DNA from 3 places in the Kitasatospora sp. NPDC059795 genome. Region 3 is predicted to be linked to each of the others. Evidence: riboswitches for the same ligand, from Rfam matches in the RefSeq annotation. Region 3 holds a riboswitch; each other region holds the start of a gene.
What was found. Region 3 has a riboswitch for cyclic di-AMP ahead of ACFV4P_RS22895 (transglycosylase family protein). Riboswitches for the same ligand answer to the same signal wherever they lie in the genome.
Positions count from the first base shown of each region.

Region 1: linked by a shared signal. The riboswitch ahead of ACFV4P_RS11240 (NlpC/P60 family protein) and the one ahead of ACFV4P_RS22895 (transglycosylase family protein) in region 3 are both predicted to bind cyclic di-AMP.
Region 2: linked by a shared signal. The riboswitch ahead of ACFV4P_RS19300 (transglycosylase family protein) and the one ahead of ACFV4P_RS22895 (transglycosylase family protein) in region 3 are both predicted to bind cyclic di-AMP.

Region 1 covers NZ_JBHWID010000004.1:369,132-379,146, forward strand. The annotation lists gene ACFV4P_RS11210 (aminotransferase class V-fold PLP-dependent enzyme) at 1-908, shown strand, start outside; gene ACFV4P_RS11215 (Lrp/AsnC ligand binding domain-containing protein) at 910-1,191, opposite strand; gene ACFV4P_RS11220 (rhomboid family intramembrane serine protease) at 1,188-1,982, opposite strand; gene ACFV4P_RS11225 (hypothetical protein) at 2,135-2,401, shown strand; gene ACFV4P_RS11230 (NYN domain-containing protein) at 2,577-3,986, shown strand; gene ACFV4P_RS11235 (NlpC/P60 family protein) at 4,193-5,227, shown strand; cyclic di-AMP (ydaO/yuaA leader) riboswitch at 5,593-5,743, shown strand; gene ACFV4P_RS11240 (NlpC/P60 family protein) at 5,758-6,819, shown strand; gene ACFV4P_RS11245 (NlpC/P60 family protein) at 7,029-8,081, shown strand; gene ACFV4P_RS11250 (hypothetical protein) at 8,207-9,361, shown strand; gene ACFV4P_RS11255 (carbohydrate kinase family protein) at 9,366-10,015, opposite strand, start outside.
Region 2 covers NZ_JBHWID010000008.1:351,273-361,287, forward strand. The annotation lists gene ACFV4P_RS19280 (sugar ABC transporter permease) at 1-728, shown strand, start outside; gene ACFV4P_RS19285 (glycoside hydrolase family 13 protein) at 770-2,500, shown strand; gene ACFV4P_RS19290 (LacI family DNA-binding transcriptional regulator) at 2,502-3,548, shown strand; gene ACFV4P_RS19295 (AMP-dependent synthetase/ligase) at 3,620-5,545, opposite strand; gene ACFV4P_RS19300 (transglycosylase family protein) at 5,819-7,135, opposite strand; cyclic di-AMP (ydaO/yuaA leader) riboswitch at 7,122-7,293, opposite strand; gene ACFV4P_RS19305 (hypothetical protein) at 7,774-9,810, shown strand; gene ACFV4P_RS19310 (hypothetical protein) at 9,875-10,015, opposite strand, start outside.
Region 3 covers NZ_JBHWID010000011.1:110,784-120,798, reverse strand. The annotation lists gene ACFV4P_RS22905 (MFS transporter) at 1-1,438, opposite strand, end outside; gene ACFV4P_RS22910 (hypothetical protein) at 1-18, shown strand, start outside; gene ACFV4P_RS22900 (MFS transporter) at 1,539-2,792, opposite strand; cyclic di-AMP (ydaO/yuaA leader) riboswitch at 3,312-3,478, shown strand; gene ACFV4P_RS22895 (transglycosylase family protein) at 3,482-4,579, shown strand; gene ACFV4P_RS22890 (CapA family protein) at 4,602-5,753, opposite strand; gene ACFV4P_RS22885 (diiron oxygenase) at 5,866-6,792, opposite strand; gene ACFV4P_RS22880 (pseudouridine synthase) at 6,914-7,861, opposite strand; gene ACFV4P_RS22875 (SpoIIE family protein phosphatase) at 7,997-10,015, shown strand, end outside.

The sequences.
Region 1 (10,015 bases), on a different contig from region 3:
TGCTCGGGGCGGCGGAGGGGCCGAAGCTGTTCTGCGTGACCGGGGCGTCGAACGTCACCGGCGAGCTGTGGCCGGTCGAGGAGCTGACCGCGGTCGCGCACCGCTACGGCGCCCGGGTGGTGCTGGACGCGGCCCAGCTGGCGCCCCACCACCGGGTGTCGGTACGGGAGTTGGACGTCGACTGGATCGCGTTCTCCGGCCACAAGCTGTACGCGCCGTTCGGCGCGGGCGTGCTGGCGGGCCGGTCGGACTGGCTGGACGCGGCGGAGCCGTACCTGGCCGGCGGCGGGGCGAGCCGGACGGTGGCCCGGGAGCTGGACGGCTCGGTGGCGGTGGAGTGGCACAGCGGCCCGGCCCGGCACGAGGCCGGTTCGCCGAACGTGATCGGCGCGTACGCGATCGCCTCGGCCTGCCGGGCGCTCACCGAGGCGGGCTTCGACACGCTGGAGGCCCGCGAGCGGGCGCTGGTCGCGAAGCTGACGGAGGGTCTGGCGGCGATCCCCGAGGTGCGGGTGCTGAGCCTGTTCGGCGAGGGCGCGGACCGGGTCGGCGTGGTGTCGTTCGTGGTGCGCGGCTGGAACAGCTCGCACTTCTCGGCCGCGCTGTCCGCCGAGTACGGCATCGGCGTCCGGGACGGCCTGTTCTGTGCGCACCCGCTGGTGCGGACCCTGCTGGGCGGCGAGGACGCCGCGCCGAGCCAGTGCGGGGCGCCCGAGCCCTCGCTGCCGGGGGAGCGCAGCCTGAACGCGATCCGGGTCAGCTTCGGCGCCGGCACCCCCGTCGAGCACCTGGACCGGTTCCTGACGGCCGTTCGGGACCTGGTCACCGACGGCGCGCGGTGGAGCTACCGCAACGAGGGCGGGCGCTGCGTGGCGACCGAGCAGATCGACCGGGGTCGGCAGCGCTGAGTCAGCCGTCCAGGCCGAGCGAGAACGCGGCCTCCAGGTCGTGCTGCGAGTAGGTGCGGAACGCGATGTGGGTCTCGGTGTTGGAGACGCCCGGGACCTTGTTGAGGCGGCCGGGGATCACCTCGGCCAGGTCCTCGTGGTTGCGCACCCGCACCATCGCGACCAGGTCGTAGGTGCCGGTGACGGAGTAGACCTCGCTGACGCCCTCGATGGCCGCGATCGCCTCGGCGATCTCGGGGATCCGGTCGACGCTGGTATTGATGAGGACGATCGCGGTGATCACTGAGCAACTCCTGTTCGAGAAGGTGCGCTCAGGGTATCGCCCGCCGGACGGGCGGCCCAGGCGAACAGCCACCCCGTCGCGAAGCCGATCACGTGCACCAGGTACGCCACTCCGCTGCCGCCGGAACTGACGGACCACCACTGCAGCGCGAACCACAGGCCGAGCACCAGCCAGGCCGGGAACCGCAGGGGGAGGAAGAGCAGGACCGGCACCAGCACCGTCACCCGGGCTCTCGGCCACAGCCGCAGGTACGCGCCCAGCACCCCGGCGATCGCGCCGGACGCGCCGATCAGGGCGCGGGTGCCGTCCGCGGTGTGCGCCTCGGCGATCGCGTAGCCGTAGGTGGCCAGGTATCCGATCGCCAGGTAGCCGGTCAGGAAGCGCAGCCGGCCGAGCCGGGTCTCCACGGCCGGGCCGAAGACGAACAGGAACAGCAGGTTGCCGATCAGGTGCAGCCACCCGGCGTGGACGAACAGCGAGGTGAGGACGGAGAGTTCGGGGATCTTGCCGGGCGTCGGGGGGAGCGTGCAGCCGGGCGTCGCCGAGGTCAGCCGGTCGGCCGCCAGGGGGTGGCCGCTCAGCAGTTCGGCGGGCACGGCGCCCCAGCGGTGCTCGTAGCGCTGCTCGGCGCAGGCCCGGGCGGCGCCGCTGCCGTACATCGGGTTCAGGCCGGCCGGGCCGAGCAGCAGGACCAGCGCGGACAGCGCGATCAACAGGTAGCTGACGACCGGGGTGCGGGCGGTCTGCTCGGCCGTCGGCGAACCGGCCCGGGCGGGGGCGGAGAGCACCATGAAGGTGAGCATTCCTCGGGGGCGCACCCGCGACACCGGGCGCTGCTCCGAGTGGGTGAGCGTCCGGGCAGTGGACCGGTGACCCGGGCGCGGCGGCACAGGCAATAGGCTGGAGACCCGGAAACCGGGACCAGCCGAGAGGGACCACTCTGATGACCATTGCCGCGCCGACCGCCGAGACCCGCTGGCGCTGCACGCTGTGCGGCAACCTCACCCGCTTCGACGTCACCCGGTCCTCCCGGGTGATCGACTTCGTGCACTTCGACCTGTCCGGCGACTCCAAGGTCGAGGAGACCCAGGTGCTCGCCGAGACCGTCGAGTCGGTGCGCTGCCGCTGGTGCAACGCCGTCGACCAGGTCGAACTGGTGGCCCGCCCGGGCGCCGAGGAGTCCGCGGACGGCGGCTCCGAGCAGGGCTGACGCACTTCCACCGCCCCGCGTTCCCGTCCGCGCCCCGGACGGGAACGCGGGGCGGACTCGTCGGCGGGGTGCTGTCGGTGCGGCACGGTAGACGGGACAATTGCAAGCAGCGGCGGACACCAACGCCCCCGGCACCCGCCGGGGCCCGCCCGGACCAGGATCGGAGCCGAGAACTGTGGCGGAGGCAGCGCACGCGCCCACGGGCACGGACGGGACCGCGCCCGGTCCGGTCCAGCAGACCCCGGAGACCGCCCCGGGCGGCGAGGACGGCAACGGCGAGACGGCCGGTCGGGCGCTGCCCGAGGGCGTCCGCCGCCGGGTGGTGGGCATCGCCTCCGACGCGCTCGGCGGCATCCCGGCCGGCGAACTGCCCGCCGCGCTGCGCCCGTACGCCAAGTTCACCCCCGCCCGGCGGGCCAAGTACGCGGCCACCGCGCTGGCCGCCGCGCTGGAGTCCGACCCGGCGTTCCGGGTGCGGATAGCCGAGCGGCTGCGACTGGGCCAGCCCGACCTGGTGCGCGCCCTGGAGGCGGGCACCGTGCCGGCCGCCGCCGACCCGATGGACGTGGCCGCCGCCGCCTACCTGGTGCGGCCCACCGGCTGGGGGCGGCTGGTCGAGGAGGCCGGCGAGCAGGCCGAGCGGGTGGACGCCGAGGGCGCCGCCGCCGAGGCCACCCGGCTGGCCGAGAGGCTCCAGGAGGAGCTGGCCGAGGCCCGCGCCGCCGCCCGCGCCGAGCTGGACCGGCACCGCGCCGAGTCCGAGGGGGTGCGCCGGGAGGCCGACTCGCTGCGCAAGAAGGTCCGCTCGCTGGAGGCCGACACCCGCCGGGCACAGGCCGAGACCCGCCGGCTGACCGCCGAACTGGAGGCCGCCCGGGCCGCCGCCGCGGCCGAGCACAGCGCCGCCGAGATCGAGGCCCGCCGGCTGCGGCACCGGATCACCGAGCTGGAGGCCGCCGTGGAGACCGGCCGGCGCACCGCCCGGGAGGGCCGCAGCGTCGAGGACATGCGGCTGCGCCTGCTGCTGGACACCGTGCTGCAGTCCGCGCAGGGCCTGCAGCGGGAACTGGCGCTGCCGGTGACGGCGCTGCGCCCGGCCGACCTGGTGGAGGCCGTGGAGCCCGGTTCGGCCTCGCCGCACGCGGTGGCCCGGCGCGGCCTGGCCGAGGACGACCCGGCGCTGTTGGACCAGCTGCTGGCCATCCCGCAGGTCCACCTGGTGGTGGACGGCTACAACGTGACCAAGACCGGATACCCGCAACTGCCGCTGGAGCAGCAGCGGTTGAGGCTGCTGGGCGGCCTGGCGATGCTGGCCCAGCGGACCCAGGCCGAGGTGACCTGCGTGTTCGACGGCCAGGACCTGGACGTGCCGGTGATCATGGCCCCGCCGCGCGGCGTGCGGGTCCGGTTCAGCCGGACCGGGGAGACCGCGGACGAGCTGATCCGCCGGATGGTGCGGGCCGAGCCGCAGGGCCGGCCGGTGGTGGTGGTCTCCGCCGACAAGGAGGTCGCGGACGGGGTGCGCAAGGCCGGCGCCCGCCCGGTGGCCTCGGTGCTGCTGCTGAACCGGCTGTCGCGCAGCTGAGCGGGGTGATTCGGACGCACTGACGGGCGGTCAGCGACGGTGGGGCGTCCGGAGTGTGTCGGTGTGGTGAAGAGGGGCGGGGAACGGGAACCGAAAGCCCCCCGGGAGTGGACGCGGGGGTGGAGACTTCACTAGGGTCTGGCGTCAAACCTATATTCCGGACTGTCGCTCGATCGGGTGAGTCCAGAGGAAGAAGGAGCACCACCTTGGCCTCCCACCGCCGTCCCAAGCAGCCGAGTCGCGCCCGGGTGACCGTGCTCACCGCTGCCGCCGCGACCGCGGTCGCCCTGTCGGCCCAGGTGAGTGCGCACGCCGCGCCGGCCAAGCCGAACAAGGACGAGGTCAAGGCGCAGGTCGACAAGCTGCTGGACGAGCAGGAGCAGGCGGCCGAGAAGTACAACGGCGCCAAGGAGAAGGCCGACCAGCTGCGCAAGCAGGCCGACCAGCTGCAGGACCAGGTCGCGCGCGGCCAGGAGCAGCTGAACGAGCTGTCCTCCGGGCTGGCGGCGGTGGCCGGCGACCAGTACCGGCAGGGCGGCATCGACCCGTCGGTGCGCCTGATGCTCTCCTCCGACCCGGACGGCTACCTGTCCCAGGCGTCCTCCTTCGACCAGGCCGCCAGCACCCAGGCGGAGACCCTGAAGTCGCTGGAGGACCAGCAGCGCCGGCTGAGCCAGCAGAAGCAGGAGGCCGCGGCCGTCCTGGCCGAGCTGGACAGCTCGACCCAGGCGCTCAACGACGCCAAGAACGAGGTCAAGAGCAAGCTGGAGGAGGCGCAGAGCCTGCTCAACACGCTCTCCGCCGCCGACCGCCTCTCGATCACCCAGGGCGGCGGCACCGCCTCCCGCGGCGCCGACCGGGTCGACCTGAGCAACCTGCCGCAGGCCGGTGGCTACGCCGGTGTCGCGGTCTCGAAGGCGCTCGGCAAGCGCGGCGCGCCGTACGTGTGGGGCGCGACCGGTCCGGGCAGCTTCGACTGCTCCGGCCTGATGGTGTGGGCGTACGCGCAGGCCGGCGTCTCGCTGCCGCGCACCTCGCAGGCGCAGGGCAGCGTCGGCGCCAGCGTGGGCACCGACTGGCACAACGCGCAGCCCGGTGACCTGGTGGTCTACTACGGCGACCGGCACCACGTCGGCATGTACATCGGCGGCGGCATGGTGGTGCACGCGCCGCACACCGGTGACGTCGTGAAGACCATGCCGGTGGACGCGATGCCGATCTCGACCATCCGCCGGGTCTGACGACCCGAAGAATCGGACATATGCCCACAGAGGGCCGCAACTGACGCGCTGTGACACGCCCGGACGGGTCGAGATACCGCTGTGATCTCGCACACGTCCGGGCGTCGCGTTTTCTGTGCGGGCACCGGGAAATGCTACGCACTGCGCAACGAATCCCTTACATTCGGTCAGTTTCGTCCTTGTAATTGACTCAGATTCAGATTTTTTTCGGACAAGGATTTGAACGGATCACGGATCGGTTACTAGGGTCTTGGTTCGACCGCCGCAGAGTCGATCGCCCAAGGGGGGCGACGGCGGAGGTCGCCGCCGAGTCCGTGACGCAGCGGGCGGATCGTCAGAACGCGATCCGCCGACGGGGATGCCCCACCGGGGTGCTGTCGAACGGAGCCGGGGAACCACGTTCCCCCGGGGTGAATCGGCGCCAGGTCGGCCGCGACAGCGGTCGGTGAGGCGCTGTAGGGCATCTCTTCCGGCCCGAACCCGTCAGCTCACCCGGTAGGCGGTGTGTGAGGAAGAAGGAGTCCGCCTTCGTGGCGTCCCATCGTCGTCCCAAGCCCGTCGGCCGTGCCCGGGTCTCGATTCTCACTGCCGCTGCCGCCACCGCCGTGGCGCTGTCCGCCCAGACCGGCGCGCACGCCGACCCGGCGCCCACCAAGGACCAGGTCAAGCAGCAGGTCGACCAGCTCAACGAGCAGGCCGAGGTGAAGACCGAGGCGTACAACGCCTCCGCGGAGAAGCAGCAGGCCCTGCAGAAGCAGGTCTCGCAGCTCCAGGACCAGCTGGCCCGCCAGCAGGACCAGGTCACCACCGTCCAGGACAGCCTGGCGAACATCGCCGCGGAGCAGTACCGCAACGGCGGCATCCCGCAGACCATGCAGCTGATGCTCTCCAGCAACCCGGACGACTTCCTCGGGCAGGCGGGCGCGCTCAACACGGTCGGCGCCACCCAGTCGGACCTGCTGAAGAGCTTCAAGTCGGAGCAGGCCAAGCTGGACGGCCAGCGCAAGGAGGCGGAGCAGAAGCTCGCCGAGCTGGACACCACCACGAAGGCCCTGCAGGCCGACAAGGACGACATCAAGGGCAAGCTGGCCAAGGCGCAGGAACTGCTCAACACGCTCACCCAGAAGGAGCGCGACGAGCTGAACGCGGCCGAGGCGAAGGCCGCCGACGCCTCCCGCAGCCAGGCCGAGCGGGCCTCCCGCGACACCACGCGCACCGACCTCAGCGCGCCGGCCCCGGCCGGCTACGCGGGCGTCGCGATGAGCGCCGCGCTGTCGAAGCTGGGCAGCTGGTACTCGTACGGCGCGGCCGGTCCGAGCACCTTCGACTGCTCCGGCCTGATGCAGTGGGCGTACGCCCAGGCGGGTGTGTCCATCCCGCGCACCTCGCAGGCCCAGGCGGGCGCCGGCACCAACATCGGCACCAACATCGCCAACGCCAAGCCCGGCGACCTGATCATCTACTACGGCGACATGCACCACGTCGGCATGTACGTCGGCAACGGGCAGATCGTGCACGCCCCGCACACCGGCGCGCAGGTCCGCTACGAGTCCGCCACCGTGATGCCGATCGTCAAGATCGTCCGGATCTGACGGACCCGCACTCCGCTCGGCCCGGCACCCCGCACAGGGGGTGCCGGGCCGTAGTCGTTCCGGTGTCCGATTCGCGGTCGAATATTCGATGTTGTCGGGGTTTGGACTGGATCCGTCCGACTCGCTAACCTCTGCCCCGGCCCCCCGTGCGGACGGCCGCCCGACCAGCGGGCGGCGACGGGCAGGCCGTAGGAACGGAGCCGTCGCACGTGTCCGTGCACCGTCGCCCCCCACTGCCCGGTGTCCAGCGCTTCGCCCGCGCGCTGGCACTCACCGCCGCCGCGACCGGGGTGCTCCATCTGGGCGTGGCCCCGGCCGGCGCCGCACCGGCCGATCCGCCCGACCGGACCGACGTCAAGGCGCAGGTCGACCAGCTGTACGAGGAGGCGGAGCAGGCCTCCGAGAGGTACAACGCCGCCCAGGAGCAGCAGAAACGATTGCAGCGCGAGGCCGGTGAGCTGCAGGGCCAGGTCGCCTCCGGGCAGGACGACCTCAACCGGCTGCGCGCCGACCTCGGCGCGGTGGCCGCCGCCCAGTACCGCTCCCAGGGCCTCGATCCCACCGTTCGGCTGATGCTCGACAACGATCCGGCGTCCTACCTGGCCGGCGCGCGTGCCCTCGGCCAGGCCACCGCCCGGCAGAACGACGTCCTGCGCGACCTGAACGAGCGGCAGCGGCGGCTGGACCAGCGCCGGCAGGAGACCACCGCCAAGCTCGCCGAGCTCGAAGCGGCCCGGCAACGGCTGGCGGCCGCCAAGGACGAGGTCCGCAGCCGGCTCACCCGGGCCCAGCTGCTGCTGGGCGGCCTCGGCGCCGCCGAGCGCGACCGGCTCGCCGCCGACGACGCCCGGGACGCCCAGCAGCGCGCCACCCGCGGCACCGACCGGCTCGACCTCGGCGACGAACCCGCCGCCTCCGACCGCGCCGCCGCCGCGTTGAACGCCGCCGTCTCGAAGATCGGCTCCCCGTACGTGTACGGATCCACCGGCCCCGGCGCGTTCGACTGCTCCGGTCTGATGTACTGGGCGTGGCGGCAGGCCGGAGTGACCCTGCCGCGGACCTCGCAGGGACAGGCCACGGCCGGTCGGCGGGTGAGCCTCGCCGAAGCCCGGCCCGGAGACCTGGTGATCTTCTTCAAGGACAGGCACCACGTCGGCATGTACGCCGGCGGCGGTGTCGTCGTGCACGCCCCCCACCCCGGCGCCAGGGTCCGCTACGAGAGCGTCGGCGCGATGCCGGTCAACTCGGTGGTGCGGGTCTGAGCCAGCACGAGCCCCTGGTCACCGACCTGCCGCCGGAAGCCCCGCGGCAGGCCGGGGCTTCGCTGTCCCGGCGGGCCGCCCTGCTGGTCGCCGCCGGGTGCGCCGCCCAGCTGTCGCTGCCCCGGGTGCTTCCGGCCGGGCCCGCCGCCCCGGCCGCCGTCCCGCCCGGGCCGGGCGCGCCGTCCGGCGCCCGGGACGCCGTCGCGCAGGTGCTGGCCCGGCGGGCGGGCGCGATCCTGCGGCGCGACCCCGGCGGGCTGCCGACCGCGGCGGGCGCCGAGGAGGCCGACCGGGACCTGCTGACCCGCACCGCCGCGATCCGGTTCAGCGAGTACACCCTGCGGCTCACCACCTTCACCGAACCCGTGCCCGGCGTCGAACGGTTGACCGTCGGCGCCGAACTCGGCTACCGGATCGCCGGCGTGGACGACTATCCGGCGCTGCTGGAGCGGCAGATCGACCTCCAGCGGGAGCCGGCCGGCTGGCGGGTGCTCCGGGAGGTGCCCGTCGGCGCGGTCGCGCCCTGGGACCTGGGCACCGTCCGGACCGCCAACGGGCAGCACAGCACGGTGCTGGGCCTCGGCGAGGAGGCCGAACTGGCCGACCTCGCCGAGCTCGCCGACCGTGCGGTGCCCACCGTGGAAGGCGTCTGGGGCCCCTGGAGGCCCGGCCGGCTGCTGCTCGAACTCCCGCTCACCGTCCAGCAGTTCGCCCGCCGCATGGACGTCTCGGCGGACGCCTACCAGGGCATAGCGGCCGTCACCCTGGCGGTCGGCGGCGCGCCGACGCACACCCCCGCCGACCGGATCGTGGTCAACCCCGACGCGTACCGGCAGCTCAGCCCGCTGGGCCGGCGGGTGGTGGTGACCCACGAGGCGACCCACGTCGCGACGCGGGCCGACACCAGGTCGGCCACCCCGCTGTGGCTGTCCGAGGGCGTCGCCGACTACACCGGCTACCAGGGCACCGGGCGCACCACCCGGCAGATCGCCCCCGAGCTGGCCAGGGACGTCCGGAACGGGCGGATGCCCGTCGGGCTGCCCACCGACGACGCCTTCACCGCCGGTTCGGCCGGGATCGCCCAGGCCTACGAGCAGTCCTGGCTGGCCTGCGACCTGATCGCGCGCCGGCACGGCCCGCAGCGGCTGGTGGCGCTGTACCGGGCGGTCGGGCAGAACGGCAGCGGCGGCCTGGACCGGGCCTTCCGGACCGAACTCGGCCTGGGCGTCGCGGAGTTCACCAAGAACTGGGAGTCCGAGGTGGCCACCCTCCGGGACTGATCGGTCAGCCCGCCAGCGCCCGGTCCAGGCCCGCCGCGTCCAGGAACGCGGTGTGGGTGCCCGCCGTGGTGCAGGCGAACGCGCCGGCCGCCGAGCCCGCGCGCATGCACTCCTCGACCGGGCGGCCCGCCAGCCGGCGCTGCAGGAAACCGGAGACGAACGCGTCGCCCGCGCCGTTGCTGTCGACGATCGGTGCGCCCGGGTCCACCGCCGGGAAGTGCCGCGGCGCCTCGTCCTCGCGGGTCAGCAGGAACGCGCCGTGCGAGCCCGCGGTGGCGACCACCAGTTCGGCCCGGCCGTGTTCGAGGATCGACCGCATCACGGCCTCCGGACGGTTGCCGAGGCCCGCCGCGGACAGGAACACCACGTCCGAGCGGAGTGCGTAGAACCGGTGGTGCTCGTTCTCGCCGTCCCAGGCGTGCAGGTCGGTGGAGCTGGGCAGGCCCAGGCGCTCGACGTCCGGGTACATGTCCCGGTTGACGCCGGTGATCGACAGGTGGACGTGCCGGGAGCGCTCCAGCAGCGGCAGCCAGAACGCGCGCGGCAGCCGGGCGTCCGCCGGGTGGCGGCCGTCGTAGAACGAGAACCGCAGGCCGTCCGCGTCGACCAGGTTGACGCTGCGCGGGGTGCCGTTGGGGGCGGGCAGGTGGCTGA
Region 2 (10,015 bases), on a different contig from region 3:
TCGGGCCGGACGACAACGACTACCTGCACCCGGCGAAGATCATGGACAAGGCCACCTTCGCCAACTACAGCCGGGTGCTGTCCGACACCGACTTCCTCAGCTGGTTCGGCAGCTCCGCGATCGTGGCCGGCGGCACCACCGTGATCGGCGTCCTGATCGCCGCCTCCACCGGCTACGCGGTCTCCCGGATGCGCTTCCCCGGCCACCGCCAGCTGATGTGGACCCTGCTGGTCACCCAGATGTTCCCGATCGCGGTGCTGATCGTGCCGATGTACTACATCCTGTCCAACCTGCAGATGCTGGACAGCTACACCGGTCTGATCCTGGTCTACTCGGCCACCACCGTGCCGTACTGCGCCTGGCTGCTGAAGGGCTACTTCGACACCATCCCGATGGAGATCGACGAGGCCGGCCGGGTCGACGGGCTGTCCCCGTTCGGCACCTTCTGGCGGCTGATCCTGCCGCTGGCCCGCCCGGGCCTGGCGGTGGCCGCGTTCTACTCGTTCCTCACCGCATGGGGCGAGGTCGCCTACGCCTCCACCTTCATGCTCTCGTCCAGCAAGTACACGCTGGCGGTCGGCCTGTCCTCGTTCGTCAGCGAGCACGACCACCAGTGGCAGCTGATGGCCGCCACCTCGGTGCTCATCGCGATCCCCGCCGCGTTCGTCTTCTACCTGGTGCAGCGCCACCTGGTGACCGGTCTGACGGCCGGCGCCGCGAAGTCCTGAACCTCCGTCACCTTCCACAGCACCCAAGGGATGACTGTCCAATGACCCAGAACCTGGCCGACGCCTCCCGGCCCGCCGCCGTTCCCGCCGCTCGGACGACTGCTGCGACCACCGGGGCCTCCAGAGGCGGCTGGTGGCGGGACGCGGTCATCTACCAGGTGTACCCGCGCAGCTTCGCCGACGGCAACGGGGACGGCATGGGCGACCTGCCCGGCATCCGCAGCCGCCTGCCGTACCTGCGCGACCTCGGCGTGGACGCGGTCTGGCTCTCGCCGTTCTACGCCTCCCCGCAGGCCGACGCCGGCTACGACGTCGCCGACTACCGCGCCGTCGACCCGATGTTCGGCACCCTGCTGGACGCCGACGGGCTGATCCGCGACGCCCACGAACTGGGCCTGCGGATCATCGTCGACCTGGTGCCCAACCACTCCTCCGACCGGCACGAGTGGTTCCGGCGCGCGCTGCGCGAGGGCCCCGGCTCCCCGCTGCGCGAGCGCTACCACTTCCGCCCCGGCAAGGGCGAGAACGGCGAACTCCCGCCCAACGACTGGGAGTCCATCTTCGGCGGCCCCGCCTGGACCCGCAGCGACAACCCCGACGGCACCCCCGGCGAGTGGTACCTGCACCTGTTCGCGCCCGAGCAGCCCGACTTCAACTGGGACAGCCCCGCGGTCGCCGACGAGTTCCGCTCCATCCTGCGGTTCTGGCTCGACATGGGCGTCGACGGCTTCCGCATCGACGTCGCCCACGGCCTGGTCAAGGCCCCCGGCCTGCCCGACCTCGGCAGCCACGACCAGCTGAAGCTGCTCGGCAACGACGTCATGCCGTTCTTCGACCAGGACGGCGTGCACGCCATCTACCGCAGCTGGCGCAAGATCCTCGACGAGTACCCCGGCGACCGGATCGGCGTCGCCGAGGCCTGGACCCCGACCGTCCAGCGCACCGCCAACTACGTCCGCCCCGACGAGCTGCACCAGGCGTTCAACTTCCAGTACCTGGGCACCGATTGGGACGCCGCGAAGCTGCGCGAGGTGATCGACCTCTCGCTCGACTCGATGCGCCCCGTGCAGGCCCCCACCACCTGGGTGCTGTCCAACCACGACGTCACCCGGCACGCCACCCGGTTCGCCAACCCGGGCGGCCTGGGCACCCAGATCCGCACCGCCGGCGACCGCCCGCTGGGCCTCCGACGGGCCCGCGCCGCCACCCTGCTGATGCTCGCGCTGCCCGGCTCCGCGTACATCTACCAGGGCGAGGAGCTCGGCCTGCCGGACGTCACCGACCTGCCCGACGAGGTCCGCCAGGACCCGTCGTTCTTCCGGCAGGCCGGCCAGGACGGCTTCCGCGACGGCTGCCGGGTGCCGATCCCGTGGTCCGGCACCGAGGCGCCGTACGGCTTCGGCCCGGTCGCCGGCGGCCCGAGCTGGCTGCCGCAGCCCGCCGATTGGGCCGAACTCTCGGTGGAGGTCCAGGCCGGCGACCCGACCTCGACGCTGGAGCTGTACCGCTCCGCGCTGGCCGTCCGCCGCGAGCAGCCCGCGCTCGGCGCCGGCACCGAGGTCGAGTGGCTGGCCGCCCCCGAGGGCGTGCTGATGTTCCGTCGCGAAGCCGCCGAAGGGTCGTTCGTGTGCACTGCGAACACCACCGGGGAGGCCGTCCGGATCGCCGCGCCGGGTCGGATGCTGCTGTCCTCCACCGCCGAGGCCGCGGTCGAGTCGGACGGGGAGAGCGTCGAACTGCCCGCCGACAGCACCGCATGGTGGGCGGTCTGAGATGGCCGCAGTAGGCTCTGGGGTCGTGACTACAGCGCGACTCTCCGACATCGCGGCCCAGGCGGGGGTCAGCGAAGCCACCGTCAGCCGCGTACTCAACGGTAAGGCGGGCGTCTCCGCGACCACCCGTCAGACGGTGCTGGCCGCGCTCGACGTGCTCGGCTACGAACGGCCCACCCGGCTGCGCCAGCGCAGCGCCGGGCTGATCGGCCTGATCACCCCGGAGCTCAGCAACCCGATCTTCCCCGCACTCGCCCAGGTCATCGAACAGGTGCTCAGTCGGCACGGCTACACGCCGGTGCTGTGCACCCAGACCCCGGGCGGCTCCACCGAGGACGAACTCGTCGAGATGCTGGTGGAACGCGGCGTGGCCGGCATCGTGTTCGTCTCCGGACTGCACGCCGACACCACCGCCGACCACGACCGGTACGCCAAACTCTCCGGCCGCCAGGTCCCGTTCGTGCTGATCAACGGCTTCAGCGAGAAGATCGCCGCGCCGTTCATCTCCCCGGACGACCGGGCCGCGATGTGGATGGCCGTGCAGCACCTGGTCGAGCTCGGGCACGACCGGATCGGGCTGGCGGTCGGACAGAAGCGCTTCGTCCCCGTGCTGCGCAAGATCGAGGGCTTCACCGCCGCGCTCCAGCAGCTCACCGGGCGGACCGCCGACGAGGCCGCGGACCTGATCCACCACACGCTGTTCAGCGTGGAGGGCGGGCACGCCGCCGCGCAGGCGCTGCTCGACAAGGGCTGCACGGCGATCGTCTGCGGCTCCGACATGATGGCGCTCGGCGCGATCCGCGCCGTGCGCCGCCGGGGGCTGTCGGTGCCGCAGGACGTCTCGGTGGTCGGGTTCGACGACTCGCCGCTGATAGCGTTCACCGAGCCGCCGCTGACCACTGTGCGCCAGCCGGTCGAGGCGATGGCCACGGCCGCCGTGGACGCGCTGCTGGAGGAGGTCGGCGGAAACCCGGCGCAGCGCTCGGAGTTCATGTTCCAGCCGGAGCTGGTGATGCGCGGCTCCACCGGGTCCGGTCCGCGCAACTGACGCTATTTGCTGGTGGCTTGTGGCACCCGTTGCGGCCCTCGGGAGGGAACTCCCGGGGGCCGCAGGCGTGTTCAGGTGTAGAGCTGCTCGATGTCGCGGCGGTAGGCGGTGGTGACGGCCTGCCGGCGGACCTTCAGGGACGGGGTGAGCAGGCCGCGTTCCTCGGTGAAGTCGCCGCCGACCACGCGCACCCGGCGGATCGACTCGGCGCGTGAGACGGTCGAGTTGACGGCCCCGACCGCCTCGGCGAGCGAGGCCAGCACGGCGGGGTGCACCGGGATCGCGCTGGTCATCTCGGGTGCGGGGGCGGTGTCCGTGGCGGCGGTCGGCGGGCGTTGGCGGAGGAAGTGCTCCACCGCTTCCGGGTCGAGAGTGATCAGCGCACCCACGTACGGGCGGCCGTTGCCGACCACCAGGCACTGGCTGATCAGCGGGTGGGCGCGCAGCCGGTCCTCCAGCGGGCCGGGGGAGACGTTCTTGCCGCCGGAGGTCACCAGGATCTCCTTCTTGCGGCCGGTGATGGTCAGGTAGCCGTCCTGGTCGAGCCGCCCCAGGTCGCCGGTGGCGAACCACTGCTCCCGCTCGGGCCGCTCCGCGCCCAACTCGTAGTAGCCGTCGAAGATTTGGCCGCCGCTCAGGAACACCTCGCCGTCCTCGGCGATCCGCACCGCGCTGCCGGGCACCGGCGGGCCGACGGTGCCCGGGCGGGGCCGCAGCGGCGGGTTCACGGTGGACGGGCCGGTGGTCTCGGTCAGCCCGTAGCCCTCGTACACCAGCACGCCCGCGCCGGCGAAGAACAGCAGCAGTTCCGGGTCGATCGAGGAGCCGCCGCTGATCGCGTACCGGATCCGGCCGCCCATCGCCTGACGCACCCTGCGGTACACCAGGGCGTCGTACAGCCCGTGTGCGAGGCGCAGAGACAGCGGGACGGGGGCGCCCTCGCCGGACAGCGCGGCGAGTTCGGCGCGGGCGTAGCGCACCGCGACCTCGGCGGCCCGGTCGAAGACCCGCACCGCGCCCTTCGCCTGCGCCTCGGCCCGGCCCATTTGGTGGATCTTCTCGAACAGGTAGGGCACGCCGACCAGGAAGGTGGCGCCGAACTCGGCCAGGTCGGGCCGGAGTTCGGCGGGCTTCAGGGACGGGCTGTGGCCGAACCGGATCCGGCCGAACACGCAGGTCACCTGGATCATCCGGCCCAGCACGTGTGCCAGCGGCAGGAACAGCAGGGTGGACGGCGCCTCGCCGGTCGCCGCGGTGAACACCGGCTCCAGCATGGCGTGGCAGTTCGCCGCCTCGGTGAGGAAGTTGGCGTGGGTGAGCAGGCAGCCCTTGGGGCGGCCGGTGGTGCCGGAGGTGTAGATCAGGGTGGCCTCGCTGTCCGGGCCGAGCGCCGCCCGGCGCTGCGTCAACTCCCCATCGGGGACGGCCTTTCCGAGCGTGCCGAGGGTGGCGACGGCGTCCTCGTCCAGCCGCCACAGCGTCACCGTGTCGCCGGTGCGGGCGATCGCCGCGGTGAGCGCCTCGGCGGTGCCGGCGTCCTCCGCGACCGCCAGCACCGCACCCGAGTCGCGGAGGATCCACTCGGTCTGCTCGACCGAGGAGGTCGGGTAGACCGGCACCAGGGACGCGCCGGCCGCCCAGGCGGCGAAGTCCAGCAGCGTCCACTCGTAGCGGGTGCGGGACATCAGCACGATCCGGCCGCCGGGCCGCACCCCGGCGGCGATCAGGCCGCGGGCGGTCGCGGCGACCTCGTCGGCGAACTGCCGGGCGGTCACCGGCTGCCAGCCGCCGCCCGGTCGGCGCCTGGTCAACACCTCGGCGTCCGGGGCGAGTTCGGCGTTGCGGAACGGCAGATCGGCGAGGCTGCCGGCGTCCGGCGGCGGGACCAGGTACGGGGTGCGGGCCTCGACGACCCGGTCGTTCTCGCGCAGCACTTCGACGGGTGCACGGTCGCGCAGGTGCGCGGCGCGGGCGGCCCGGGCGAGGGGGTGTGCCATCAGCGAACTCCCTTGGGTGGGATGGGGGTTCGCCCAGGGTAGGGACTCCGTCGCAAACTTACTAGACGGTAAGTTCCTTGCCGGTAGCGGAGGTTGGTCGCTCAGCAGCACCTCCAGCGCGAGGTCCACGTCCAGCGTGATCGTCGGCTTCGACGTCGGACAGGCCGCTGCCCCCGAAGCCGACCAGGTCTTCGGGGGCAGCGTTGTGCGGGTGGATGTGCGCCGTGCGAGAGCGCCGTGCGCGGGTGCCGTGCGTGGGTGCCGTGCGAGGGGTCAGACGCGACCGGCGAAGTCCGGCGCCCAGTTGGCGATGGTCTCGGTCTTCACGCCCGACTTCGGGTTGGCGGCCTCGACGTACTTGCCGTCGCCGATGTAGATCGCGACGTGGTAGACGCCCGAGTTGGAGCCGTTGTTCGACCAGAACAGCAGGTCGCCCGGCTGCAGGCTGTTCAGCGAGACACGGGTCGCGTAGTCGGCCTGGTCGGCGGCGACGCGCGGCAGGCTGATGCCGGCCTGACGGAACGCGGCCTGGGTCAGGCCCGAGCAGTCCCAGCCACCGTTGCCGGTGCCGCCGTAGATGTACGGCTGGCCGACCTTGGACAGCGCGAAGTCGATCGCCGCGGCCTTCGAACCGGTCGCCTTGACGGCGGTGGTGGCGTTGGTCGTGGTGGTCGTGGTGGTCTTCGCGGTGGTGGTCGCGGGGGTGCTCTTCGCCGGGGTGCTCGGCTTGGCGGGGGTGCTCGGCTTGGCCGGGGCGGTGTCGGAACCCGTGGAGCGGTTGCTCTTCCAGGTGGAGCCGTTGGAGGAGGACTTGGCGGCCGGGGCGGACTGCTGGGCCGGGGCCTCGGCGACCGAGACGTTGCCGAGCGCCAGCTTCTGACCCGGGTAGATCATGTCCGCGCCCTCGGTGAGCACGGAGCGGTTCAGGTCGTAGAGCTTCTGCCAGCCGCCATCGACGTGCTGGTTCTGCGCGATGGCGGACAGCCAGTCGCCGGCCACCACGGTGTAGCTGCCGTCCGCCTTGGCGGCCGGGGCGGTCTGCGGCTGGGCCTGCTGCTTCGGAGCCTGCTTCGGGGCCTGGCTCTGCGGGGCCTGGGTCTTCGGGGTCTGAGCCTTGGGGGCCTGAGCCTTGGGGGCCGGGGACTGCTTCTGCGCGGTGTCCTGCGAGCCGGAGGACTTGGCGGAGGTGTCGACCTGCGGGGTCTCGCCGCCCTTGGTCAGGCCGGCCTTGACGGAGCACACCGGCCAGGCACCGGGGCCCTGGGAGGCCAGCACCTTCTCGGCGACGGCGATCTGCTGGTCCTTGGTGGCCAGGTCGGCGCGCGGGGCGTACGCGGTACCGCCGAAGGCGGCCCAGGTGGAGGCGGTGAACTGGAGGCCGCCGTAGAAACCGTTGCCGGTGTTGATCGACCAGTTGCCGGTGGACTCGCACTGGGCGACCTTGTCCCAGGTCGCGACCGAGGCGGCGGAGGCGGTGCCGGCCATCAGGCCGGGGACGGTGAGGCCGATGCCCACCACGCCGGTGGTGGCGATCAGACGGCGGGCGCGCTTGGAGCTGACGGGCAGCATGAAGGTGCGTTCCTCTCCCACGCCTGCGAGGTGAGCTGTCGGATTCGGGCTGGAGTTGCCCGGCCGCGCGCACCTTCCGGTGCGCCCGGCTTCACCCCTAGCCCCGGACCGGTCCGTCAGGACCGCCCCAGGGCGACTTACCTGGTTCCCCCGCCCCTGCCGCGGTGCGTTTCGCATGAGCCGGCTCGCCCGGCGGCAGGATTCGGCGTTCCGGGTGAGCTGGGTCCGTGTGTCCACGAACGTGGGCAGGAGATTAAGCGGATTTAAGGATGATTAGCAAATGCCTGTGACGGCCGTCACCGGGCCCGGAAAGCGCGATCAAGGAATTCCCGGCGAACTGCGGTGGGGTCGGCGAGAACTGCTGCGCCGTCAGGGAGTTGGCGATCTTGTGCCCGTTTTAGGGTGTTATGCCGCTTGGTGAGTAAATGTTCGTCTTGGTGGCATTTGCGATCGAGTCAGTGGGGTGATTTGAGTGCTTCTGTCCGCCTTTGCTGACGGACCATGGAACTCCGCCGGGCACCCGTTTCTGTCGAACTGACGAATGACGATACGTCAGAATGCTTAACCGTTGTGGAAGTCCCCGATTCCCGATGGACCCGCCACCTATGCTGCCCCCGACGATTCGGAGTCCCTGCTGGGTGATTCGGGAGGCGGCCATCGTGGAGCAGTGGGAGAACGGGCGGCACCGGCGGCCGTTGCTGGGGCGGCGGCGAATGCTGACCTGGCTGGCGGTCGGGTCGGTGACGGCCGTCGGTGGGGGAGTGGCGCTGCGGCAGTCGCTCGCGGGGGCGGCGGTGGCGCCCGCGGGCCCGCAGCCGACGCAGGGTCTGCCCGCGTTGGACGAGAGTGGGCGGAAGTGGTCGGACGTCAAGGGGTGGGGCGGGAAGGCACCCGGGGCGGGGAGCGCTGTTCGGATCACCGACAAGGTGGTGCTGGACACCGATGCCCGGGTCGGCTCGCTGCTGATCGACACCGGCGGCTCGCTGGTGTTCGCCAAGGGCCGGTCGCTGACGCTGGAGAGCGGGGGGAACGTCGAGGTGCGGGGTGTGCTCGCGCTCGCCCCCGATGCGGCGCACACGCACACGCTGCGCTTCCCCGGGATCGACGAGCACCGCTTCCAGGGCGGCGGCATGACCGTCGTCGACACCGACACCGGCCTGTGGGTCACCGGCAGCGGCTACCTGCGCCTGGACGGCGCACCCCGGACCGCGTGGGTGCGGGCCGCCGGGGAGTTGAAGGCGGGTGAGAGCACGGTGCGGCTGGCCGCCGCCCCCGAGGGCTGGCAGGTGGGCGACGAACTCGCCGTCACCCCGACCGCGCCGCCCGACGCCGAGGGCTTCTCCGAGGCGTACGACCTGGCGACGATTCAGCGGATCGACGGCCCGAACCTCACCCTCGCCGCGCCGCTCCAGCACGCGCACCCCCGGGTGGGCGTCGGCGGCGGTGCGGTGTTCGGCGCGGAGGTGCTCAACCTGACCCGCAACGTCCGGGTCGAAGGCACCGAACAGGGCCGCGCCCACGTCCACCTGACCTCCAGCCGCCCGGCCGACATCCGGCACGCGGCGCTGAGCCGGCTCGGGCCGCGCGCCGCCGGGAAGGACAGCTGGAACGGGCAGCCCGTCACCGAACCCGTCCTCGGCCGGTACGGACTGCACTTCCACATGCTGCAGGACGCCTCGCGCGGCACCGTGGTCGAGGGCGTCGTCGTCCGCGACGCGGGCAGCCACGCGTTCGTGCCGCACATGAGCCACGGCATCACCTTCCGGGGCTGCATCGCCCACCACACCTGGGAGGACGCGTACTGGTGGGACGGCCCGAGCGACACCCGCAATCCGCAGGGGCCGTCCGACGACATCGGCTACCTGGGCTGCGTCGCCTCCCGCACCGTCTTCGAACCCAACCAGCGCGGCTACCGGCTGACCGGGTTCAGCCTCGGCGCGGGCACCGGTTCGACGGCCCGGGACTGCGTGGCCGTCGGCGTCCAGGGCGCCACCGGCGCGTCAGGGTACGAGTGGCCGGAGAACAGCGAGGGGGTGTGGACGTTCGAGAACTGCCTGGCGCACAACAACCTGGAGAACGGCATCTTCGTCTGGCTGAACGCCGCACACCACCACACCGTCACCGGCTTCGCCGCCTACCACAACGGCGGCTGGGGCATCGAGCACGGCGCCTACCTGAACGACTTCGACTGCACCGCCTCGGTGCTGTACGGCAACGCCGCCGGCGGGATCGCCGTGCACGCGCTCGGCCGCGACAAGGGCACGGTGCTCGACGGGCTGCTGATCGACGCCGCCGGGCAGTCCGACTACGCGGTCTCCACCCTCAAGCACCAACTCGACGGCGAAATGGTGGTGTTGAGCCGCAGCCGGCTGACCGGCTACCGGAAGGCCGGGGTGGCGTTCCGGGCCACCGTCGACGGCAAGCCCGACGACATCGCGGTGCTGGACTGCGAGTTCGGCGACGGGCCCGAGCTGTGGCTCGACCCGGAGGCGCCCGCGCCCAAGCAGATCCTGTTCCGCAAGGCCGGGCAGTCGGGGACGGTCGCGCTCGCCAAACCCGCGCCCGGGCTCGCCGCCGGGCCGTGGAACGCCGCCACCAGCCCCGCGAACGCGCCCACCCCGCCGCGCCAGGTCGTGCTGCCCGCACTGAAGTTCACCGACAGCGCGCCGAAGACCGGCCGCGTGCAGGGAGGGTGAAAGCGCGACGGGCGGGAACGCGTCGATGCGCTGCTCCCGCCCGTCGCGGTCCTCGGACGGCGCGTCAGCGCGCCGCGTGCGCCCCCGACGTGGTGCGCTGCTCGGCGGCCGCGGCCTCGGCGGCCTCCAGCTGCTCCTGGGTGGGCTCGGGGAGCGCCGCCAGGTAGCTGGAGGCGATCAGCTGAGCCACCGTCGGGTAGGCGCC
Region 3 (10,015 bases):
TCCGCACCGCCACGGTGACGCCCGCCGCGGCGGTCAGTGCGGCGACCGCCCAGATCGCGGTGGTCACGCCGTACGCGTCGGCGAGGATGCCCGCCAGCAGTGCGCCGACCGCGAAGCCGCCGTCGCGCCAGAGCCGGTAGATGCCGACGGCGCGTGCCCGCCAGGCGGGGTGGGCGACGTCTCCGACGACCGCCAGCAGCGTCGGGTAGACCAGCGCGGTGCCCGCGCCCAGCAGGGCCTGGGCGGCGGCCCACACCGGGAAGCTGGTCCCGACCGCGACCAGGCCGAGGGCGGCGGCCTGCAGCAGCATGCCCGCGGTGATCAGGTGCTTGCGTCCGATCCGGTCCGACCACCAGCCGGTGAGCATCTGCCCTGCGCCCCAGACCGCCGGGTAGAGCGCTGCCAGGATGCCGATCCGGCCGAGCTCCAGTCCGTGCGCTGCGTACAGCAGCGGGAAGATGCCCCAGGCGAGGGCGTCGTTGAGGTTGTTGACCATGCCGGCCCAGCTGGCGGCGGACAGCGCCCGGTCGCCGAGGCTGGTGGTCCGGGCTATTCGGGCCGTACTGAACCTCGCCGGGTCGTCCGGTCCGCCATGCGCGGGAGCCGTACCGCTGCTCTCGGACGCCGGCACGGCCGCGCGCTCGGGCGTCGCCTCGACTGCGCGCATCGCTGCACCGGCAGTGGCCGTTCCCTCCGGCGGCGTGCCGCTGGACGCCGCGTGTGCGGCGGCCTCGGCCCGGGCGTGTTCGCGGGTCTCCCGGACGGCGGCGACCGTGAGCCCCAGGCCGAGTGCGACGTAGGCCGCGCCGAGCAGGAAGGGCTGCGGGCGCAGACCCCACTGGGCCGCGATGGCGCCGGTGGCGGTGGCGGTGGCGGCCACCGCGAGGTAGCCCGCCGCCTCGTTGAGGCCCATCGCGAGGCCGCGCCGGGCCGGGCCCACCAGATCGATCTTCATGATCACGGTGGTGGACCAGGTGAGGCCCTGGTTGACGCCGAGCAGCACGTTCGCCGCGACGATCCATCCCCAGGTCGGCCCCCAGGCCAGCATCGCCGGTATCGGCAGGGCCACCAGCCAGCCTGCGATCAGCACCGGCCTGCGCCCGTACCGGTCGGAGAGGGTGCCGGCGAAGAAGTTGGTGACCGCCTTGGTCGCGCCGAACGCCAGGATGTACGTCAACGCCCCCGTGTAGGCGGACATGTGGAAGACCTGGCCGGCGAGCAGCGGCAGGACCGTCCGCTCCTGGCCGAGCATGCCGCCGACCAGGGCGTTGACCGCCACCAGCAGGCCGAACTGGGCGAGGTTGGCGCGCAGTCCGAGCCGGATCGGTCGGGTCGCGGCCCCGCCGGCCGGGGCGGCCGGGGCGGCCGGGGCGGTGCGCGGAGCGGCGTTGGGCGCGGCTGCTGGGGGCGGCAGCGGGCGCTTGGCCTGAACGGACATGGGTGGCTCCCGGGTGGTGCGTGGATCGTGGTGCGTGGAGGAACGGGGCTCCACGGGCGTCGGTCGAGCGGCGGAGCATCATCGATGATATTCCAATCTTTCATGGATGAATGGAACTCGTCTCCACCAGTGGCTGCGCGGGCAGCCTCCGGACAGCCGGCAGGGCGAGCAGGAGGAAGGCGGCAGGAACGGCCAGCGCGGTCATGCCGAACAGCGTCCGATGGACGCCGATCCCGTCCGAGAGCGGGCCTGCGAGCACCAGGCCGAGGGGCATCAGGGCCACCGCGATCAGGTGGTCGTAGGAGCTGACCCGGGACAGCACCTGCTCGGGTATGTGCACCTGGAGCGCGGTCTCCCAAAGCACGAAGAACAGCGAGACGCCGACTCCCGTACAGGCCTCCAGCAGCGCGATCACGGCGACCGGCGCACCGGAGCCGATGATCAGCGCCTGGCAGGAGGCGATCGCCATCGCGACGGCGGCCACCGCCATCGGCCGGGCCGGTTTCAGGCGGTAGGCGCAGACGTCGCCGACGATCGAGCCGAGGCCGAAGGCCGCGACCACCACGGCCCAGGCGCCGGCCCCGCCCCATTCGCGATCCGCCAGGACCGGGCCGAGCACGAAGACGGAGGGCAGCACCACCACGTGGTAGACCGCCATGGCGAGCATCCCCGACCACACCCAGGTCCGTTCCCGTACCTGCCGCCAGCCGACCCGGAGTTCAGCCAGGAACCCGAGCCGCTCGGCCCGCTCCGCGACGGCCGGACCGCCCACCGCACCGAGCCTCGCCAGCACGGCGGCGCTGGCGGCGAAACTCACGGCATCCACCAGCAGGGCTCCGCCCGGCCCGACCAGGGCGACCAGCGCACCGGCCAACGCCGGACCGACCACCAGGCCCACCGAGTGCACGAACCCGCGCAACGCGTTGGCCTCGCCCAGCCGTTCACTCGGCACCAGCAGCGGAAGCAGCCCGGTCGAGGCCGGCAGGAAGAATGCGTCCGCCACTCCGAACACCACCATCAGCAGTGCCAGCACCCCGACCCGGGCCGTCCCGGTGAGCAGCAGCACCGCGACGGCGGCCTGGACAGCACACCGCACCAGGTCGGAGACCAGCATGATCCGCTGTCTCGGTATCCGGTCTGCCCACACCCCGCCGATCAGCGTGAAGACCAGCATCGGCAACAGGCCCGCCGCGGTCACCAGCCCGACATCGACGGCCGAGCCGCCGATCGACAGCACCGCGAACGGCAGCGCCACGAACGACACGCGATCACCCAGGATCGACAGCGACTGGCCGACGAACAGGCGGGCGAACTGGCGCTCCACCCGGAGCACTTCGGGAATCAGCGCAGCCACGGGCACCTCCACAACAGGTCGGGGAAAAGCGATCACCGCGATGGTAGGAAGCCCCGGAACAGCCTGTCGCGTGATTTATCCACAACGCGACCAATGCCCCGATTTACCTCAACTGCCGTCATCAACACCGAAGTTGACTGCCACCCAGCCCGATTCGCCCGAAAACCGGCCGCTGGCCTTCCCTCCTTCCCGCATCCCAATCCCACCGATCGGCCAGACTTTCGCACCCCCCCTTCCGACCGACCGGCCGTCCGATCGCCCGACCTTGCCCAACGCCCCAAGCACGCCCGGCCGCGCCCGACGTCCCGAACGACCGTCAACAGGTCGCCCACGCACGGACGCCGCACTTCCCCGCTCCCACAAGGACGTTCCGTGCCCGACGGGCGCCCGAGCCCACGTGACGCACCCGTGATCCGGGCGCGATGAGCTTGTGATTGGTCCGTTCGAGTGAATAGGCTCGGTCCCGCCCGCACCGCCGGGTCCCGCACGCGGCAACGCCGAACCCTGTCCGCCGTGTTGTCGGGTCGACCACCACAACCCTGGACAGGGACGGGGGAACCAGGTACGTCGCCGTCCCCACGGCTAGGGGTGAAGCCGCCCGCACCGGATCCGACCGGAACGCGGCGGCCGGGCCTCCTCCCGGTCCGAACCCGACAGCTCACCTCGCAGGCGTGCGGAGAGGACCGGACATGCTCTTCACGGGTTCCGGGCGCCACCGTCGGCAGAGCCCGGCGGAGAAGGCCGCCGAGCGGGCGATCGCCGCGGCAGGCGTCGCCGGCGTCGGCCTCGCCCTGCCGTTGCTCGCCACGACGGGCGCACACGCCGCGCCCAGCTCGGTCTGGGACCGGGTCGCCGCCTGCGAGAGTGGCGGCAACTGGACCTCCGACTCGGGCAACGGCCTGTACGGCGGCCTCCAGATCACCGCCCAGCGCTGGGTCGACTACGGCGGCGCCCAGTACGCCGAGCTGCCCAGCGAGGCCACCCGCAGCCAGCAGATCGCGGTCGCCGAACGCATCCTGGCCACCGAGGGCCCGCAGCCGTGGGCCTCCTGCGTGGACTCCGCGGACCTTCGCACGGCCAGCGCCCCCGGCGTGGTGGACAACAACGACTCCGCGGACGAGTCGGGTGCGCTGCGCGGCGCCCGCGGCGCAGCGGCCGTCAACTCCGCCGCGGACGGCACCGTCGCCGCGCCGAACGCCGCTCCGGTGTTCTCCGGCCTGCCCGGCTACGACCCGATCTACCACGTGTACTGGTACCAGAAGAACGGCGCCTGGTTCTGGACCAGCCACCAGAGCCTGTACGAGCGCTACATGCAGCTGACGCGTCCTCAGCCGCCCACGGCCACGCCGTCCCCGACCACCACCCCGGACGCCCAGGCCACCCCGCCCGCGCCGGGCACTCCGGCCGACCCGAGCGCCACCCCCAGCCCGACCACGCCCCCCGAAGACCAGCACGGCAACGGGAACGGCAACGCGAACGGGAACGGCGCCGAGAATGGCAACGGCCACTCGCCCGCCCCGGACCCGGCACCCACCACCCCGGACCCGAGCACGTCCGCGCCCACCGCCCCGCCCGCGTCCACCGACGCCCCGCCGGCGTCGAGCGCCCCGGCCACCACGCCTCCGTCCCCGCAGCCGTACACCGTCGGCCCGGGCGACACCCTCGCGAACATCGCCCGCAGCCACGAGCTGGGCGGCGGCTGGACCGAGCTCTACAAGGGCAACCAGCAGGTGGTGGGCGAGAATCCGGACCTGATCCGCCCGGGCCAGGTGCTGAACCTGGGCTGACGCCCGCCCGGGCCGGCCGCCGTCAGTTCGGGACGGCGGCCAGCCCGGTGCACCCGCGCAGTCCGTCGCGGCGTTTCTGCGCGGCCTGCGCCGCGCTGCCGGCCTGCGGAACGGGAACGCCCCGACCGTCGATGTGCGCGGGGGTGAACGTTTCTCCGGTGACCCGCCCGTCCGCGGTGATGGTGAGCGTGGTGACGCCGGTCTCGTCGGAGGCGGTGTAGTTCGAGGTGCCGTACCAGAGGAAGTTGCCGAAGCCGTACGCCACATAGGTGTTCCCGAGCATGCCCGCACCGAGCATGGTGTGGGCGTGGGTGCCGACCACGGCGGTGGCTCCGGCGGCGGCGAGCTTCTTGGCGAGTGTCTTCTGCGCGGCGGTCGGGCAGGCGACGCCTTCCTCGCCCCAGTGCAGGTAGACCAGCACCACGGGTGCCTGCGCCTTGGCCTCGGTGACGGCGTGCAGCAGCGACTTCTCGTCGAACGCGGAGGCGATGCCGGCCTTGTGCTCGCCGGCCCGCCACTTCTGGTTGGTGAGTTCGTCGACCTGGCTCGCCGCCAGCACGGCGACCTTCGTCCCGTGCACGGTGGCGATGTGCGGCGCGAAGGCTTCGGCCGCGTCCTTGCCGATGCCGATCAGCGGGATCGGGGAGCTCGCCTTGGCGGCGAGGGTGTCGGCGAGGCCGTCGGCGCCGAAGTCGACGGCGTGGTTGTTGGCCTGGGAGAGCACGTCCACTCCGGCGTCCTTGAGCGCGGTGAGCGCCTTGGGGCCGGTGCGGAAGGTGTAGGTCTTGGGTTCGGGCTTGCCCCGGCCGGTGATCGCGGTCTCCAGGTTCAGCACCGCGAGGTCGGCGGCGGCCAGGGTCTTGGCGATCGGCCCGAGCGCGGTCTCGGCGGTGGGGGCGGTCAGCCGGGAGGCGGTCCGGCCCTCGAAGTGGACGTCGCCGGCGAAGGCGACCGTGATGGCACCGGCCCCGGCACTCGATGCCGCGCTCGCCCCGGCACTGTCCTCCGCCCCACCGTTTCCGGGCACCGCGGACGACGTGCCCCCGGCGGATTCCCCGGCGGGGGCGGTGGCCGTCGTCCCGTCTCCGCCCGGTGGTGTCGGTCCGCCGCACCCGGCGACGGCAGTGAGCAGCAGGACGGCGACAGCGGCGGTGCCGAGTGGTGCGCGGCGCATGGTGATCCCCCCGGATCGTTCGGTGCGTCGCACTGTATCTGCGCCACTTCCGCACCGGAAGGCCGCTTCCGCACCGAACGGTCACAACCGGGCCGCCGACAGCCCCCGTCGCTCAGGCGATCACTCCGGCGGCGCGCAGCAGCCAGCGGTTGGCGCCGCCGACGAGTCCGGCCCGGTCCAGGACGCCGATCACCTTCCGCGCCATCTCGATCTTGGTGCTGCGCCAGTGCGGGTTGGCCCGGGCGACGGCCTTGCCGACCTTCGGGTCGATGCCGACGGCGGCGTAGACCCGGGGGTGGATCAGCGCGGTGGTGGCGAAGTAGATGACCACGCCGAGGAAGAGCTGCTCCCAGCGTCGCTGCACCATTCCGAGGCGCTTGCGGACGAGTTCCTCGCGGGCGTAGCTGATGTGCCGGGCCTCCTCGATGACGTGGATCCGGGAGACCTGCCGGATGAGCGGCTGGAGGGTGTCGTCGTTCATCACTTCGCGCTGGAAGGCGTCCAGGATCTCTTCGACGTACATGGTGCCGCCGAAGGTCTGACTGTGGGTGGAGATCGCCTTGAACAGCCGGCCGAGGTTGTGGGCGACGAATCCGGCACCGTAGGAGGGCGCGCCCATCTTGGCGATCATGCGGGCGAACATGATCGAGTGCCGGCATTCGTCGGCGATCTCGGTGAGCGCGTACTGGACGTGGTTGCTGGTGGGGTCCCGGTCGAAGGCGTGGCGCAGCAGCATCTGCATGAGGATCTCCTCGAACCAGATGCCGACGCTCGCGATCGAGGCGACCTCGTGCTTGGAGAGCTCGATGCGCTCGTCCTCGGTCATCCGCTCCCACAGGCCGGTGCCGTAGAGGGAGAGGTGCCGGGGCGGGCAGTAGTAGGCGCCCGGGACGGGGTCGGCGTCCCAGTCGACGTCCTTGAGCGGGTCGAACGAGAGCTTCGCGGAGGAGGCGAGCAGACGTTCGGCGGTGCGTTCCCGGTCGGGGGCGGTGCGCTCGCGGTCGGGGGCGCCGGGTGTGGCGGCGGGCTGGGGCGGCATGCCGGCTCCTTCGCGGTGGGGTGGAGTGGAACGGTGCCACTGCCCGCGAAGGTAGAAGTTATTAGACTGCCCGTCAATACAATGCGCAGAAGACGGCGCCCGCCGCCCTTCTGATGGTCCGTCAGCCGCGCCAGCCGGCCGGGTCGGACCATGCCGCCAGGACCCGCCCGCTGACGTAGCGCCGTGCTGTGCCGTCCACGGGGTCGGTGAACTCCAGGCAGCGGGCGAGCAGTTGGAGCGGGCGCCGGTAGTCCTCGGGGTCCTGTTCGGGCAGCAGTTCGGGGTAGATGGGGTCGCCGAGGATCGGCAGGCCGAGCCCGTTCATGTGCACCCGGAGCTGGTGGGTGCGGCCGGTGCGCGGGGCGAGCCGGTAGCGGCCGAGGCCGTCGCGGGTCTCGATCAACTCGACCCGGCTCTCGGCGTTCGGTTCGCCCGGCACCCGGTAGGCGTCCAGTCGGCCGTGGTCCTTGACCAGCCGGTCGATCACGGTGGTCGGCAGGCTCACCGCCGGATCGTGGCGGGCTATCGCCTCGTACGTCTTGACGGTCTCCCGCCGTTCGAACAGTCCCTGGTAGGCGCCCCGGCAGGCGGGGTCGGCGACGAACAGCACCACGCCGGCGGTGAGCCGGTCCAGGCGGTGCGCGGGGCTGAGCCGGGGCAGGCCGAGGTCGCGGCGCAGCCGGGCGAGCGCGGTCTCGGTGGCGTGGCTGCCGCGCGGCGTGGTGGCCAGGTAGTGCGGCTTGTCGGCGACGACGATCCGCTCGTCGCGGTACAGCACCTCGACGGGGAACGGCACCACGGGTTCGGGCGGTCCGGGTTCGCGGTGGAACCAGACGTGGCCGCCGGGCCGGTAGGGCGCGGCGGGGGCGATCGGCCCGTCGGCGCCGACGAACTCGCCGGCGTCGAGCATCGCCGCGATCCGTCCCGGCCCGACGGCGGTGCCGTAGCGCTCCTCCAGGTAGGCCCGGACGGTCGGCCAGGGCCCGTCGATCGGCAGGCGTACGTGGACGGGGTCGATGCCGTCGCGCTGCGGCAGGGGGCTGACGGGGGCGGGGGGCCTACGCGCCATCGGGCGCCGCCCGGTGGTCGGTCCGACGGGTGTCCATCCGGTCCACGATAGCGGCCGATCACCCGTCTGGGCGCGGGCGGCCCGGCGTGCGACGATGGCAGGGCGGTACCCGCCCCCGGAACGGCAGGTGGCCAGATGGACACCGACAAGCAGGGCATTCACCGGATCCGCCCCAGTTCTCCGTTCGCGGAGGGCGGTGCGCAGCTGCCGGACGGCCTGCTGGCCATTCCGGTCGCGACGGCCCTGGTCTCCGCCGACGGCCGGATCCTGCACTGGAGCCCGGATGCGGAGACCCTGCTCGGTTTCCCCGCCGAGCAGGCGGTGGGAGCCCGGGCCGCGGACCTGCTGGTCGGTACGGACCGGCTTCCGGAGGTGCTGGAGCTGTTCTCCCGGATCCTCGACGGCCGCCCGTTCTCGGGGATCTTCCCGGTGCGGCACCGGGACGGGCACCTGGTGCGGCTGGAGTTCCGGACCTTTCCCATCGTCGGCCCGGGCGGCGTCCCGATGGTGCTGGCGGTGGCGTCCGACGTCAGCTCGGTGCGCAGACTGGCCTCCGACCTGGCCATTCTGGACGGCTTCTTCACCCAGTCCCCCGTCGGCATGGCGGTGTTCGACACCGAGCTGCGGTTCGTCCGGTTGAACGACGCGCTGGCCGGGTTCAACGGGGTGTCGCGGCAGCAGAGCATCAAGCGGCGGCTGACCGAGGTGCTGCCGAGCATCGACGGGCAGCAGGTCGAGGCGATGATGGCGCAGGTGCTGGCCGACGGCGAGTCGGTGCTGGACGCCCGCACGCACGGCTGGACGCCGGCCGACCCGGAGCGCGAGCACGCCTGGTCGGTGGCGTGCTTCCGGCTGGACCAGCCGGACGGCAAGGTGCTCGGGGTGTGCGTGACCGTCGTGGACATCACCGACAGGTTCGAGGCGGAGATCGCCGCCGAGGCCGCCCAGCAGCGGCTGGCGCTGCTGAACGACGCGTCCGCCCGGATCGGGACCACCCTGGACCTGGCCACCACCGCCCGTGAGCTGGCCGAGACGGCGGCGCCGCGGCTGGCGGACGCCGTGGTGGTCGAGGTGCTGGAGTCGATGGTGAGCGGCGCGGAGGTCGCGCTGCCGGACCGCTCCGACCGGTCCGCGGTGCTGCGCCGCTTGGCGTTCCACACCGTTTCGGACAGCGGGATGCAATCGATCGGCCCGGTCGGCACGGTGCAGCACTACGGCCCGGGCAGCCCGTACGCGTGGTCGCTGGCGCACGGCCGGCCGGTGCTGGTGCCGCACGCCGACTCCCCCGCAATGAAGTGGTTCGACGGGGACCCGGTGCGGGCGTCGGCGATCCACGAGCAGGGGGTGCGGTCGTTCATGGTGGTGCCGCTGATCGCCCGGGGTTCGGCGATCGGCACGGCGACGTTCCTGCGTTCGCGCACCGAGGCGCGGTACAACGAGGCGGACGTGGCGCTGGCGTCCGAGTTGTCGGGCCGGGCGGCGGTGTCGATCGACAACGCGCTGCTGTACACCCGCGAACGGGACGCCGCCGAGCAGCGGCAGCGTGCGTTGGAGACGGCCGAGGCGGCGCAGCAGCGCCTGGCCCTGCTGAACGAGGCGTCCACCCGGATCGGCACCACGCTGGACCTGCACCGGACGGCGCAGGAGTTGGTGGAGGTGGTGATCCCCCGGTTCGCGGACTTCGTCACGGTCGACATCCGCGAGGCGGTGATGGCGGACGAGGATCCGGAGCCGGTGCCCGAGTCGGGGTCGGTGCTGTTGCGGGCGGTCGCGATCGGCGAGCGCACGGGCGACGGCGAGGACGCCAAGCTGGCAGGTGCGGCGGACGAGGTCGGCGGGTCCTCGCACTCCGCGCACCTGTACGCGCAGGCGATGCGCACCGGGCGGTCGGTGCTGGTGCCGCACGTGGACGAGTTCGCGTTGCGCCGGATCGTCACCTATCCGGAGCGGGTGCAGCCGAGCCTGGACGCGGGTCTGCACTCGTACCTGATGGTGCCGCTGCTGGCGCGCGGGCAGGTGCTGGGCGGTGTGGAGTTCGCGCGGATGGCCAATCCGGAGGCGTTCACGGCGGCGGACCTGGCGCTCGGCGAGGAGCTGGCGGCGCGGGCGGCGGTGTGCATCGACAACGCCCGGCTGTACCGGCGCGAGCGGGAC